DNA from 2 places in the Streptomyces chromofuscus genome. Region 1 is predicted to be linked to the other one. Evidence: riboswitches for the same ligand, from Rfam matches in the RefSeq annotation. Region 1 holds a riboswitch; the other holds the start of a gene.
The links. A riboswitch is a leader RNA that binds a small molecule or an ion and turns the genes downstream of it on or off. The one in region 1 is predicted to bind ZMP and ZTP.
Positions count from the first base shown of each region.

Region 1 (7,422 bases):
GTCACCATGACCCACAGCGGCTACTCGCCGCGCCAGAGCCACGCGCACCAGGGCTTCGACAAGAGCATGTCCAGCACCGGCCAGGACTTCCGCGGCCTGACCCCGCTGGTGCTGGTCGAGGCCCTGCGACGGGCGGGCACCCGGGTGCACGAACCGATGCACCGCTTCCGGGTCGAGGCCCCGGCCGACACGCTCGGCGCCCTGCTGCCGGTGCTGGCCGCGCTGCGGGCCGTACCGCGGACGACCGTGATCCGCGGCGCCGCCTGCGTCCTGGAGGGTTCGGTGCCCGCGGCCCGGGTGCACGCCCTGGAGCAGCAGGTGCCGGGGCTCACCCGGGGCGAGGGCGAACTGGACAGCGCCTTCGATCACTACGCGCCCGTCGCGCCCGGCGTGGCGGTGCCCGAACGGCCGCGCACCGACCACAACCCGCTGAACCGGAAGGAGTACCTGCTCAACGTGACGCGCCGGGTCGGCGCGTGACCACCGGGACGACGGCCCCCTCCGCACACCGCCGAGCGCGGCCGCGCCGAGCCCACCGCGCGGGCCGCGCGGAGCGTCAACCGGCCGACGGGCCGCTCCAGTCGGCGGGCACCCGGGCCGCCCGCACGCGCTGCGGGTGGTCGCCGACCGGGACCGACACGAGCTTCCTGCCGGTGGCGAAGTCGATCACGGTGACCTGGTCGGCGCCGCTCTCGGAGACCACGCAGGCCGTGCCGTCCCCGCTGACGGTCGACCAGTAGGGCTTGGACGCCGGGACGAGCGGACCCTCCCGGAGGGTGGCGCGGTCGACGACCACCGCGTAGTCGTCCATGGTGCCCGCGACGCACAGCTTGGTGCCGTCGGGCTTCATGGTGATGCCGTGGTGGCGGGAGTCGTTGACCCAGGTGGTGCGGTCCTCACTCGTGTCCGGATTCGCCGGCAGGGTCTTGGCGCGGGTGATCCTGTCGGTGGCGACGTCGTACTCGAAGAAGCCGTTGAAGAATGACACCTGGAAGTACAGCTTGGTCTCGTCGGGGCTGAACGCGGCGGGGCGGACGGCGTCGGAGTGGTCGTCGAGCCCGATCGCGTCCAGCCGCTCGCGCATGTCGATCACCTTGACCTGCCGGAACGTCGTCGCGTCGACGACGGTGATCCGGCGGTCGCCCTTCGTCCAGTCCAGCCAGGGCGCGTCGAGGGCGGTGTTGACGTCGCCGATGGCCATGTTCCAGATGTACTTGCCGTCCTTGCTGAAGACGTTCTCGTGCGGCTTGTCGCCGGTGGCGAAGGAGCCGATCTGCCGGCCCGTGCCGATGTCCAGCACGTGCACGGTGTTGGAGGTCGAGGCGGAGACGGCGACCCGGGTGCCGTCGGGGGAGACCGCCATGTGGTCGGCGCGGTACCCCGACACCGGGAAGCGCCAGTTGATGTCCCCGTCGGCGAGGTCGATCGAGACGACGTCGGCGAAGCTCGGGCGGGAGACCACCACGGCCGTGCCGTCCGGGGTGGCGTACATGTCGTCGACGAACTGGTCGTGGCCTTCGCCGACGCTGTTGCGGATCGCCATGAAGTAGATCCACTTGATGGGGTCGGCGTTGATCTCGGCCATCCGCCGCTCCTTGTCGGGGATGACGTCGATCCGGCCGATCCTCGAGAAGTCGCCGGTGGACTCGATGACGTCGGCGGTGCCGTCCCAGTTGTTGCCGACGAACAGGACGTCGCGCAGGGCGGAGTTCGCGTCGTCGGCGACGGCGGTGCCGGCGGGGGCGGTGAGAGTCAGCGTGAGGGCGGCGGCGATGGCGCAGAGGTGCCTGGGGCTGGGGGCAGGCATGACGGCTCTCCCTGTCGCATCTGAATACGGGGCCGTTCAGAGTTGGACTTACTGGAAAGTAGGGAGGGGGCGGCCTTCTCCACAAGACCGCGCGCACGACAAAATTGGCCAACAGTGCTCAGCGGGAGGGATGTTGGCGGGCAGGCTCAGGGCGCCGACGGGCCGTTACGGCGGCAAGTCGGCCGAGGAACGGCAGGCCGAGCGGCACCGGCGGTTCCTGGACGCGGCGCTCCAGTTGTTCGGCGACAGCCCCGGCTACCGGGCCACCACCGTCGCCGCGCTCAGCGAGGCGGCGGGGCTGTCCACCCGGCAGTTCTACGAGGAGTTCAGCACCCTGGAGGACGTCCTCGCCGCCCTCCACCTCCAGGTCAACGCCTGGGCCGAGGAAGCCGTGCTCACGGCGGCGGCCGTCACCCAGGGCGCGCCGATCGCCGACCGGGCCGACGCGATCTTCCGCGCGTACGCCGGCAACGTCACCGCCGACCCCCGCCGTATCCGCGTCACCTTCGTCGAGATCGTCGGTGTCAGCCCGCGCATGGAGGAGCAGCGGCTCGCCCGCCGCGCCCGCTGGGTCGACCTGATCTGCGCCGAGGCGCAGGCGGCCGCCGAGCGGGGAGAGGCGGTCCGCCGCGACTACCGCATCGCTGCGACGGCCTTCATCGGCAGCGTCAACGGGCTGATCCACGACTGGAGCGCGGGGCGGGTACCGGCGACCCTGGACGAGGTGGTGGACGAACTGGTCCGGCAACTGCTGGGCATCCTGCGGCCCGCGGGGTGGCGGCCGGCGGTGGGGTGACGGGGGTGGCCCGCCTGGACGAGGACCGCAGACAGGAGCCTGGGACGCGGTCGCCGCCTGTCGCCGTCGCCTCTCCTGCTCGGGTCACCGACGCGGCTCGGCCGGCTGGGGCGAGGCCGCGCGGAGGCGCTGACCGGCCATGTCGGCGGCTGTCTGCGCCGGGGTCCGACCCTGGCGTCGCGCGGTGTCGAGCAGTTCGCCGACGGTGTCCTGGACGGCGAGAACCCGGGCACGGGCTTCGGCGGCGCCGAGACGGTGGAGTTCGGTGCTGATCGCGTTGATGACTCCGCCCGCACTCCCGTGCGGCCGTGACGAGGCCGTCGGTCATCCGGCCGGCCGGCGCCCGGGCCATCGACAGCACCCGCAGCAACTTCCCGACGCCTGTCGTACTGCGGTGCAGGGCCCGCCCGCGTGCGGATGGAAGCTCTGCGCGCGGATCCACCGGCAGCGGACGGAAGCCCGGCCCCGAGTCCGCCACCAGCGGCGCGAAGCAGCCGTGCGTGACCAGCGTGACCTCGTGTCCCGCCCGCAGCAGACCGAGCCCCAGCCCGGTGTAAGGGGCCTCGTCGCCCCGGGAACCCGCCGTCATGAGCGTCACTCGCACGCCGGAAAGCATGGCGTCATTCCGGGCGAACGCCCCTTGCGGCGGCTTGAGTTCAGGCCACCCGCAGCTGTCGCTCGGCCGCGTCGACCGTCTGTTCCAGCAGCGTGGCGATGGTCATCGGACCGACCCCGCCCGGCACCGGCGTGATCAGCGAGGCCCGCTCCACGGCCGAGTCGAAGTCGACGTCACCGACGTTCCCCGCGTTGTACCCGGCGTCGATCACGACGGCGCCGGGCTTGATGTCCTGGCCCCGGACGAGGCGCGGGCGCCCGACGGCGGCGACCACGATGTCCGCCTCCCGGACGACCGACGACAGGTCCCGGGTGCGGGAATGGCAGTACGTCACCGTGGCGTCCCGCGCGAGCAGCAGCATGCCGGCCGGCTTGCCGAGGATCGCGCTGCGGCCGACCACCACGGCCCGCTTCCCGGCCGGGTCGACGTCGTACTCGTCGAGCAGCCGCATGATCCCGCCGGGCGTGCAGGACACGAACCCCGGCAGCCCGAAGCTCATCGTCGCGAACGACGCGAACGTGACGCCGTCGACGTCCTTCTCCGGCGCGATCGCCTCGAAGGCGGCACGCTCGTCGATGTGCTCGCCGACCGGGTGCTGGAGCAGGATGCCGTGCACCCCGGGGTCCGCGGAGAGGGCCTCGAGGGTGCCGACGAGTTCCTCGGTGGTCGTGGCGGCGGGCAGCGCCACGTGGCGGGAGGTGATCCCGGCCCTGCGGCAACGGTTCTGCTTCATCCGGACGTAGGTCACGGACGCGGGGTCCTCGCCCACCAGCACCGTCGCCAGACACGGGGCGGCGCCCGAGCGGTCGGTGAGAGCGGCGGCGCGCTTCGCGGCGTCCTCGACGATGCGCCGGGCGAGCGCGGTGCCGTCCATGAGCCGGGCCTGAGACATGATCCACTCCTGGGTCGATCGACCGGATCGCCCAGGCGCGCGGCATCTACTCGATGTGGACCGCTCCCCGGTGGTACTCCACCTCAGCGCCAGTCACGGCCCCGGAACAGGGTAACCGAGGCCGTGCCGCGTCCGCTTTCGCGCTACTGCTCGTCCCACGCCTGGATCAGGGTCTGCTCGGTGATCTTCCCGTCGCGCAGCCTGATCATCGACTCGGCGAAGACCCGGACCCCGTCCGAGTACTCGCAGGACTCGCTGAAGGCCGCGCGGTCGCCCTGCACGATGCACTCCTCCAGCTTGTGCGTCATGTCGCGGCTGTAGACGTCGTCGAGCATCGCGCTGATCTCGTCGCGGCCGTGCAGCACCCGTGGGTGGCTGGGCTGCGCCTCGTGGTCCACCACACGCAGTTCGGCGTCGTCGGCGTAGAGCGACAGGAGGGTGTTCGGATTGCCTTCTATGCCCCGGCGCAACGTCTCGGCGTCGAAGGCGGGACTGGCCGCAGTACCCATCGTGACCTCCTTCGAGGGCCGCGGCCTGCGGGGACGCGGGCCGCGGAGGGCCTCTCCTACGAGATTCCTCCGCCGCGTCGGCCTCGGCAAGCGGGCGGCGGCTGCGCCTGTCGGGTGAGGGGGCTGGGCCGACCGTGTCCGGCCGGGGGCGGTCCGCGTTGCTGAGAGCATGATCTCAACACGTCGTATCGTCGCCGCCGTTGGTCTCGCGGCCAGTGTCACCGGTCTCGCCGCCCCGTCGGTGAACGCGTCCGAGGCCGACGCCCGGAGCGCCGGCCGGCTCGGCCCGGTCGCGCTGCTCGACTCCCTGACCGTCAGCGACATCCCCGCCGAGCACAGGGAGGAGATCCCCCGGCCGTCCGCGCAGCTGGCGGGGCTGAAGCGGCTGAACGACCTCAACCAGCTCCGCCAGGTCACCGACATGGCCGCGCCGCTCACCGGACTGCTCCCCGCCGTCCGGTGAGCCCGCCACCGCGGCCCGTCAGCCGGCCGTGGCCAGGAACTGCGTGGCCGCCAGCTCCGCGTACAGCGGGTCGGCGGTCACGAGTTCGCGGTGGGTGCCCACCGCACGCACTTTGCCCGCGTCCATCACCACGATCCGGTCGGCCATCGTCACCGTGGACAGCCGGTGGGCGACGACGAGCACGGTGGTCGTGCGGGCCACGTCCGCGACGGTGTCGCGCAGCGCCGCCTCGTTGACCGCGTCCAGCTGCGACGTCGCCTCGTCCAGGAGCAGCAGCCTCGGGCGGCGCAGCAGCGCGCGGGCGATCGCCACCCGCTGGCGCTCCCCGCCGGACAGCTTGGTGCCGCGGTGCCCGACGAGCGTGTCGAGCCCGTTCGGCAGCCGCCCGACCAGCCCGTCCAGCCGGGTCGTCTTCAGCACCCGCGCGAGGACGTCGTCGTCGGCCTCCGGATTGCCGAGCAGCAGGTTGTCGCGCAGCGATCCCGACAGCACCGGCGCGTCCTGCTCGACGTAGCCGATCGCCGACCGCAGCGCCGGCAGCTCCCACTCCGTGAGGTCCCGCCCGTCCAGCGTGATCACGCCGGACTCGGGGTCGTAGAACCGCTCGATGAGCGAGAACACGGTCGTCTTGCCCGCACCGGACGGACCGACGAAGGCCGTCATGCCGCGCGCCGGCACCTCGAAGGTCACGCCGTGGTGGACGTACGGCAGGTCCTCGGCGTAGCGGAAGCGGACGTCCTCGAAGGCGAGCGCCGCCGGGTGCGCGTCCTCCGACGGCAACGGGGCGGCCGACGCCGGAGGTTCGGCGGGCAGCCGCAGCGCCTCCTGAATGCGGGCCAGGGCCGCGGCACCCGTCTGGTACTGGGTGAGGGCGCCGACGACCTGCTGGATCGGCGCCATCAGATAGAAGACGTACAGCAGGAAGGCGACCAGCGTGCCGACGTCGACGGCGCCGGTCGCGACCCGCGCGCCGCCCACCGCGAGCACCGTGATGAAGGCGATCTGCATCGCCAGCCCGGCCGTGTTGCCCGCGGCCGCCGACCACTTGGCGGCGCGTACGCTCTGTCGCCACGACTCCTCCGCCGCAGCGTGCAGCGTCCGCTCCTCACGGTGCTCGGCCCCGGAGGCCTTCACCGTGCGCAGCGCGCCCAGCACCCGCTCCAGCGAGGCGCCCATGACACCGACGGCGTCCTGCGCCCGCCGGCTGGCCCTGTTGATGCGCGGCACGATCACACCGAGGACCGTGCCCGCGCCGAGCACCACGGCGAGCGTGACGCCGAGCAGCACCGGATCGACCAGGCCCATCATCACCACGGTCGCGGCCAGCGTGAGCCCGCCGGTGCCGAGGCCCACCAGGGAGTCGGTGGTGACCTCGCGCAGCAGCGTGGTGTCCGAGGTGATCCGGGCCATCAGGTCGCCGGGCTCGCTGCGGTCCACCGCGGATATGCGCAGGCGCAGCAGGTACGACGAGAGGGTGCGCCGCGCGCCGAGCACCACCGACTCCGCGGTGCGCCGCAGCACGTAGGCGCCGAGCGCGCCCACCGCGGCGTTCGCCACGACCAGCGCCGACATGGCGGCCAACGCCCCGGTGATGGCCCGGTCGTGGGAGAGGTCGTCGATCAACTCCCGTGCCACCAGCGGCAGCAGCAGCCCGGTGGCCCCGGTGACCAGCGAGAGCACCGCGCCCAGGACGAGGGCCCACTTGTGGGGTCGTACATAGCCGAGGAGCATGCGCCACGGGGGCGGTGCGGTCTCCGTCTGTGCGATGCTCACGCTGCTCCTTCACGAATCCGGCGGGACGTTCAGAGACTACGGGGGAGCACTGACAGCCGACCTCCGCATGCGGGGCCCGACGTCCGGATCACGCCGCGGCCGAGCCCGGCCGGCGCGGGAGCGTGGGCCACGGGGGCGGTGAGGCTGTTCCTGCCGCCGGCCCGGGTCCCGCCGGTCGGGCGCGGACCGCGGCGGCGCGGGTGTGCCCCGGCAGGGCGACGACGGGGCCGGCGGCGGCGATCAGCGGTCTCGCGGCGCCCGCGGTCACCCGATCGATGTCATGGGACGGATCGACCGCGACGGGCCGCGCGCGCCACCCCGGGCAGCCGTGAGCACCGTGGTGCGGGTGCCCCGGCTCGTGTGGGCGGTGGCCGGATGTGATCCGCCCCGCCTCCCGCCGGCCGCGCGAACCGCCCCCTTACCGATCGGTCACACGTAGGGTCGGACAGCGGGACGGACGCGCGGAGACGGAAGGGGCCACCACCATGGCGCAGGAAGTACGCGGCGTGATCGCACCGGGGCGCGACGAGCCGGTGCGGGTCGAGACGATCGTCGTGCCGGACCCG
Region 1 is NZ_CP063374.1:7,413,656-7,421,077, forward strand. Features, by position in the region: gene IPT68_RS33280 (elongation factor G) at 1-480, shown strand, start outside; gene IPT68_RS33285 (YncE family protein) at 557-1,807, opposite strand; gene IPT68_RS34500 (TetR/AcrR family transcriptional regulator) at 1,941-2,603, shown strand; partial or broken gene IPT68_RS34505 (glycosyltransferase) at 2,902-3,192, opposite strand; gene IPT68_RS33295 (bifunctional 5,10-methylenetetrahydrofolate dehydrogenase/5,10-methenyltetrahydrofolate cyclohydrolase) at 3,260-4,111, opposite strand; ZMP/ZTP riboswitch at 4,134-4,218, opposite strand; gene IPT68_RS33300 (nuclear transport factor 2 family protein) at 4,255-4,620, opposite strand; gene IPT68_RS33305 (hypothetical protein) at 4,790-5,083, shown strand; gene IPT68_RS33310 (ABC transporter ATP-binding protein) at 5,102-6,856, opposite strand; gene IPT68_RS33315 (S-(hydroxymethyl)mycothiol dehydrogenase) at 7,342-7,422, shown strand, end outside.

Region 2 (7,422 bases), 2.5 Mb from region 1:
GTGAGCGAAATTGCCGGCGGAGTGCTCAGGAGCGCCCGGTCGCGCCGGCCACCGGCGGTCCCACCAGCTCACCCGGACCGCCCACCGCCCAGCCCGCCCAGGCCATCCGGACCGCGGAACCACCCGGACCACCTGCCCGCCCGCCCCGCCCGGCCGGGGACCCGCGCGAAAAGAGGTCGGGAAGGGGTGGGAACCCCGAGGGGCCGGGCGGTGTACCAGAAGTGACACGCGGCTCGCGGGCGGGCCGCACGGGGATCTCGGGCTTGGGGGTTCGGATGCGCAGGCTGATCGAGCGAGGCAGGAGTGGGTGCCGGACAGGGACGGCGTCGGCAGCGGCACTGGGGGCGGCGCTCACGCTGGTGCTGTGGGGCGCGCCGTCCGCGTCGGCGGGCGGGCCGACGAGCGTGCTGCTGGTCTCCCAGCAGAGCGCGGAGGCGGCCGGGCTGGTCCACTCCGACGAGAGGTACGTGCAGCTGGACCAACTGCTCGGCCAGGCCGGCGCCGGTGACTTCACCAAGCCTTCGGAGGCGCATCTGGCCGAGACACGGCAGGTCAACATCACCTGGCTGGCACACGACGTGGATCCCTGGCGCATGCACCAGGTGTACGCGGACGCCGACTCCACGGCGGTCTGGATCCACACGGCGACGAACCTGCCGAACACGACGAACGGTCACTGGCACCGCGCCCAGCAGCCGACCGCGCTGCGCACCCTGTTGAAGGAACTGGGCGTGTTGGGCCCCCTGCCGGACGATGCGGGACGTGAGGTGGTTCCGCCGGTCCCGGCGGCCGAGCCCGACAGTGAGCCCACCGGCCGTGATTCCACCGTCGACGAGTCCACCGTCGCGGCCCAGCCCTCGTCGGCCTCGGCGGACGAGGACAGCGGCTGGTCCTGGGCGATACCGGGACTTGCCGCCGGGCTTGCCCTCGGGGCGGGTGGTTCGCTGCTGATACGCCGTGCGGCGGGCCGGCCGGAAGCCGGACCGCCGCACGAGGAGCCCCGGCAGGAGCTCATCGACCTGTAAGAGGCCGATCGCCCTGGCGCAGCCGGGTCAGCCGAGGTCGACCTCCGGGTACAGCGGGAAGCCCGCCACGAGGTCGGTGGCGCGGTGGGAGATCTCGTCCGCGACCTTCGGGTCCAGCACGTGCTGGGCCTTGGAGGGCGTGCCCTTGCTGGTGGTACCGGCCTCCGTGGTGGCCAGGACCCGGTCGATGAGGCCGGCGACCTCGTCCATCTCGGCGGTGCCGAGGCCACGGGTGGTCAGAGCGGGGGTGCCGACACGGATGCCGGAGGTGTACCAGGCGCCGTTCGGGTCGGCCGGGATGGCGTTGCGGTTGGTGACGATGCCGGACTCGAGGAGGGCGGCCTCGGCCTGGCGGCCGGTGAGGCCGTAGGAGGTGGCGACGTCGATCAGGTTGAGGTGGTTGTCGGTGCCGCCGGTGACGAGGGTGGCGCCGCGGCGCATCAGACCCTCGGCGAGGGCGCGGGAGTTGTCGACGATGCGCTGGGCGTAGTCGCGGAAGGAGTCCTGGCGGGCCTCGGCGAGGGCGACGGCCTTGGCGGCCATGACGTGCGGGAGCGGACCGCCGAGGACCATCGGGCAGCCGCGGTCGACCTGGTCCTTGAGCGAGTCGTCGCACAGGACCATGCCGCCGCGCGGGCCGCGCAGCGACTTGTGGGTGGTAGTGGTCACGATCTGGGCGTGCGGCACCGGGTCGAAGTCGCCGGTGAGGACCTTGCCGGCGACCAGACCGGCGAAGTGTGCCATGTCGACCATGAGGGTGGCGCCGACCTCGTCGGCGATCTCCCGCATGATCCGGAAGTTCACGAGCCGGGGGTAGGCGGAGTAGCCGGCGACGATGATCAGCGGCTTGAACTCACGGGCCTGGGCGCGCAGCGCGTCGTAGTCGATCAGGCCCGTGGCCGGGTCGGTGCCGTAGGACCGCTGCTCGAACATCTTGCCGGAGATGTTCGGGCGGAAGCCGTGGGTGAGGTGGCCGCCGGCGTCGAGGGACATGCCGAGCATGCGCTGGTTGCCGAGGGCCCGGCGGAGCTCGGCCCAGTCGGCCTCGGAGAGGTCGTTGACCTGGCGGACGCCGGTCTTCTCCAGGAAGGGGGCCTCGACGCGGTCGGCGAGGACGGCCCAGAAGGCGACGAGGTTGGCGTCGATGCCGGAGTGCGGCTGGACGTAGGCGTGGCGGGCGCCGAACAGCTCTCGGGCGTGCTCCGCCGCCAGGGACTCGACGGTGTCGACGTTGCGGCAGCCGGCGTAGAAGCGGCGGCCGACGGTGCCCTCGGCGTACTTGTCGCTGAACCAGTTGCCCATCGCCAGGAGGGTGGCCGGGGAGGCGTAGTTCTCGGAGGCGATCAGCTTGAGCATCTCGCGCTGGTCGGCGACCTCCTGACCGATGGCGTCGGCGACGCGCGGCTCGACGGCGCGGATCACGTCGAGAGCGGAACGGAAGGCGGTGGACTCGGTGGAGAGGGGCTGATGGGGCATCTCGGCCTCCGGGCGGCGTGGCTTACAGCGGTCACGGTTCGGTTCGGCCCAGGCGCACGGCACTCGCTCACAGCACAAGGCCGCTCCCCGATGGTCGGTCCCATCCCAGCGCGCCAGTCACGGCCCGCTGGTCAGCCTACCGGGCGCGCCGCACGGTCCAGTTCCCCAGTCCACCATGCGAGCGACGATAAGAAGGGGGTTCAGCCTCTTGTTCGGGAGTTGCCGTGACCGCTACGGAAAGCCTCATCGCCGAGACCGAGGCGCACAGCGCGCACAACTACCACCCGCTGCCGGTGGTCGTCGCCACGGCCGACGGGGCGTGGATGACGGATGTGGAGGGCCGGCGATATCTGGATCTGCTGGCCGGTTACTCGGCGCTCAACTTCGGGCACGGCAACCGGCGGTTGATCGAGGCGGCGAAGGCGCAGCTGGAGCGGGTGACGCTGACGTCACGCGCCTTCCACCACGACCGGTTCGCGGCGTTCTGCGCGCAGCTGGCGGAGCTGTGCGGGATGGAGATGGTGCTGCCGATGAACACGGGCGGGGAGGCGGTGGAGACCGCGGTGAAGACGGCCCGGAAGTGGGGGTACCGGGTCAAGGGCGTGCCCGCGGAGATGGCGAAGATCGTGGTGGCGTCGGGCAACTTCCACGGTCGTACGACGACGATCATCAGCTTCTCCACCGACCTGGAGGCGCGGGCGGACTACGGGCCGTACACGCCGGGCTTCGAGATCGTGCCGTACGGGGATCCGACGGCGATGCGGGAGGCGATGACGGAGAACACCGTCGCGGTGCTGCTGGAGCCGATCCAGGGCGAGTCGGGAGTGATCGTGCCGCCGGCCGGCTATCTGCCGGCGGTGCGGGAGCTGACCCGGGAGCGGAACGTGCTGTTCGTGGCGGACGAGATCCAGTCCGGGCTGGGGCGCACGGGGCGGACGTTCGCGTGCGAGCACGAGGGTGTGGTGCCGGACGCGTACGTGCTGGGGAAGGCGCTGGGCGGCGGGATCGTGCCGGTGTCGGCGGTGGTGTCGTCGGCGGAGGTGCTCGGGGTGTTCCGGCCCGGGGAGCACGGGTCGACGTTCGGCGGGAATCCGCTGGCCTGCGCGGTGGCGCTGGAGGTGATCGCGATGCTGCGGTCGGGCGAGTACCAGGCGCGGGCGCGGGAGCTGGGCGAGCATCTGCACCGCGAGCTGGCGGCGCTGACCGGCACGGGCCGGGTGACACAGGTGCGGGGACGCGGGCTGTGGGCGGGGGTGGACGTCCATCCGAGGTTCGGCACCGGGCGGGAGGTGTCCGAGAAGCTGATGGACCGGGGGGTGCTGGTGAAGGACACGCACGGTTCGACGATCCGGATCGCGCCACCGCTGGTCATCGCCAAGGAGGACCTGGACTGGGGGCTGGCCCAGCTGCGCGCGGTGCTCGGGATGCAGGGGGCCGAGTAGGGGCTGTCGGGTGGTGCCGGTGGCCCGTCGGAGCGGGGCGGTGCCCTCGCCCGTGTCGGGGGTGTCTCAGGGCAGCGCCTTGCACAAGGCCTCCAGGCTTCCCGCCCAGGCGTGGTCGGGTGGGGTGCCGTAGCCGACGACCAGGGCGTCGGGGTGCCGGGCCGGTGCCGCGGGGTGGCGGTAGCGGGAGATGCCGTGGACGGCGACGCCCTGCCAGGTGGCCGCGCGGACGACCGGCTGTTCGGTGCCGGGCGGCAGCCGGAGAACGGCGTGCAGGCCGGCCGCGATGCCGGTGGCGCGGACGTCGGGTGCGTGCTCGGCGAGGGCGGCGACCAGTTCGTCGCGGCGGCGCCGGTAACGCAGGCGGGCGGCGCGGACATGGCGGTCGTAGGCGCCGGAGGTGAGGAACTCGGCGAGGGTCAACTGTTCGAGGACGCCTGTGGCGGGTCCGCCGGCGTGCCGCAGGACGTCCGGCACGAGGGAGGGCGGCAGGACCATCCAGGCAAGCCGCAGGCCGGGGGCGAGGGACTTGCTGGCGGTGCCGAGGTAGACGACGTGGTCGGGGTCCAGGTCCTGCAGGGCGCCGACGGGCTGGCGGTCGTAGCGGAACTCGCCGTCGTAGTCGTCCTCCAGGATCAGTCCGCCCGTCCGCCGGGCCCAGTCCACGACGGCGGCGCGGTGCACGGGACGCAGGGCGACGCCCGTCGGGAACTGGTGGCCCGGCGTCAGCAGCACGGCCCGCGTGGCGGCGAGGTCGTCCAGGAGGGAGCCCGCGGTTGACCGCTGCCGTGGGGAGTCGAGGGGCTGGGGCGAAGTGCCGCGTTCGTCGAAGGGGAGGGGGAGGGTGCGCAGGCCGGCGCGTTCGACGAGGTTCCAGTGCGCGTCGAGGCCGTAGGACTCCACGGCGAGGGTGCGCAGCCCGCGGGTGTGGAGGACCTTGGCGAGGAGTCCGAGGCCGTGGGCGAAGCCGGGACAGACGAGGACGCGCTCGGGATCGGCGCGTACGCCGCGGGCGCGGGAGAGGTAGTCGGCGAGGGCGGTGCGCAGTTCGACGCGGCCTCGGGGGTCGCCGTAGCCGAGGGCCTCGTTCGGGGCGGCGGTGAGCGCGCGGCGGGCGGCCTTGAGCCACTCGGCGCGGGGGAAGGAGGCGAGGTCGGGGGTGCCGGGGACGAGGTCGTAGGCGGGGTGGCCGGGTGGGCGCCGGTGCGGGGCGGGCCGGTCGGGCGGTGGGAGGACGGCCCGCTCGGCGACCCAGGTGCCGGAGCCCTGGCGGGCGGTGAGCCGGCCCTCGGCGACGAGGTCGGCGTAGGACTCGGCGACGGTGTTGCGGGCGATGCCGAGGTCGGCGGCGAGGGTGCGGGAGGAGGGCAGCCGGGTGCCGGGCGCGAGGCGGCCGGTGCGGACGGCGTCGCGCAGGGCGTCGGTCAGACCGCGGCGCAGGCCGGGTCCGGACGGTGCGAGGTGCAGGTCGATGCCCAAAGTGGCCCGGGATTCCAGCATGGAAATGGACCATACTCCTGGGCCGCCTCGCTCGTAGGGTCCAGGCATGACGATGACCGACGACCACAGCGCCACGCCTGTCGAGCACGCCCCCGAGCCCACCCCCCGCCTGGACTGGGCGGCGCTCGCCCCCGACGTCTTCAAGGCGATGGTCCGGCTCGACACGGCCGCGCAGCGGGGCCTGGACCCGACGCTGCGCGAGCTGGTGAAGATCCGTGCCTCGCAGCTCAACCACTGCGCGTTCTGCCTCGACATGCACAGCAAGGACGCGCTCGCGGCGGGCGAGAGCGTGGAGCGGATCGTCCAGCTCAGCGCATGGAAGGAGTCGCCGCACTTCTACACCGAGAAGGAGCTGGCGGCGCTGGAGCTGACCGAGGCCGTCACGGTGCTGACGGACGGGTTCGTGCCGGACGAGGTGTACGAGCGGGCGGCGCGGCACTTCGAGGAGGCCGAGCTGGTGCAGCTGATCGCCGCGATCACGGTGATCAACGCCTGGAACAGGTTCGGGGTGACCTGCCGTCGGATGCCGGGCCACTACCGGCCGGGGCAGCACCCGTGAGCGTACGCACCACCCGTCTGGACGACGGGGTCCGCACCGCGATGCGGCAGCTGAGCGCCGCCGCGAAGCGAGGCCTCGGTGATCCGGTGCTCGCCGAGCTGGTGCAGGTCCGTGCCTCCCGGCTCAACCGCCGGGCGTTCTGCCCGGACATGCGTCTCGCCGAGCACGGGACGGGCACGGGCCTTGCCCCGGCCGAGTCGGGCCGGGACCGGGAGAGGCAGCTCGATCAGCCGGCCACCTGGGAGGAGGCCGGGGATCTGCTCGACGAGCGGGAGCGGGCGGCGCGGCACTTCGACGGCCGCGGTCTCGCCCGTCTCATTGCTCTCATCGCCGCGATCAACAGCTGGAACCGGCTGATGGTGAGCCGGCGGATCCCGGCGGTCAGTGTCGAGTGGTGAGCCGAGCAGAGACGTTCCGCGCGCTGCACCGACGGCCGGACCCGGCCGATCCCCTGGTCCTCCCGGGCCCGTGGGACGCCGCCAGCGCCCGCGCCTTCGTGGACGCCGGCTTCCCGGCGCTCGCGACGCCCAGTGCGGGGGTGGCCGCCTCGCTCGGGTACGAGGACGGGCAGACGCCGCCGGACGAGATGTTCGCGGCCGTCACCCGGATCGTGCGGGCGGTGGACGTGCCGGTGTCGGCGGACGTGGAGGACGGGTACGGGCTCGCGCCGCGGGAACTGGTCGAGCGGCTGCTGGAGACCGGCGCCGTCGGCTGCAACCTGGAGGATTCGAGCGGAGGCGTCCTCAAGGACCCGTACGCGCACGCCGAGTGGCTGGCGGAGGTGCGGGCGGCGGCGGGTGACCGGCTGTTCCTCAACGCGCGCGTAGACACGTTCGTACGCGGGGTGGAGGAGCCCGAGCGGGCCATCGAGCGGGCGGCCCTGTACGTCGCCGCGGGCGCCGACTGCGTGTACCCGATCGCCGCCCCGCCCGACGTGCTGCCGCTGCTGCGGGCCGGGATCGAGGGCCCGATCAACGTGTTCGCACGCCTGGACGGTGCCCGCCCCTCGGCACCGACCGAACTCACCGAGTCCCCCCGACTCACCGAGCCGACCGGACTCACCGAGCCGACCGAACTCACCGAGTCCCCCGCGCTCGCCGGACTCGCCGAGCTCGGCAGGCGGGGGGCGACGCGGATCACCTTCGGGCCGGGGTTGCAGCGCAGAGCCGTCCAGGCGGTTCGCGACATCACGGCCGGCATCACGCGGTGACCGTCAGGACAGCCACGTCTTCCACGTGGACTCGTGGCTGTCCACCCACTTCTTCGCCGCCTCCTCCGGCGTCAGCTTCTGCTCGGCGATCATCAGGGAGACCTCGTTCTGGTCCTCGGTCGTCCACTGGAACTTCTTCAGCAGCCGGGCCGCCGCCCCGCCGTCCTTCGCGAAGTCGGCGTTCAGGTACTTCTGCAGCGGCGTGTGCGG
Region 2 is NZ_CP063374.1:4,886,920-4,894,341, reverse strand. Features, by position in the region: gene IPT68_RS22160 (hypothetical protein) at 1-4, shown strand, start outside; gene IPT68_RS22155 (hypothetical protein) at 276-1,025, shown strand; gene IPT68_RS22150 (glycine hydroxymethyltransferase) at 1,053-2,501, opposite strand; ZMP/ZTP riboswitch at 2,541-2,632, opposite strand; gene rocD (ornithine--oxo-acid transaminase) at 2,726-3,943, shown strand; gene pdxR (MocR-like pyridoxine biosynthesis transcription factor PdxR) at 4,010-5,443, opposite strand; gene IPT68_RS22135 (carboxymuconolactone decarboxylase family protein) at 5,496-6,002, shown strand; gene IPT68_RS22130 (carboxymuconolactone decarboxylase family protein) at 5,999-6,400, shown strand; gene IPT68_RS22125 (isocitrate lyase/PEP mutase family protein) at 6,397-7,212, shown strand; gene IPT68_RS22120 (ABC transporter substrate-binding protein) at 7,216-7,422, opposite strand, start outside.
Region 2: another riboswitch for ZMP and ZTP. It lies ahead of IPT68_RS22150 (glycine hydroxymethyltransferase); the one in region 1 lies ahead of IPT68_RS33295 (bifunctional 5,10-methylenetetrahydrofolate dehydrogenase/5,10-methenyltetrahydrofolate cyclohydrolase).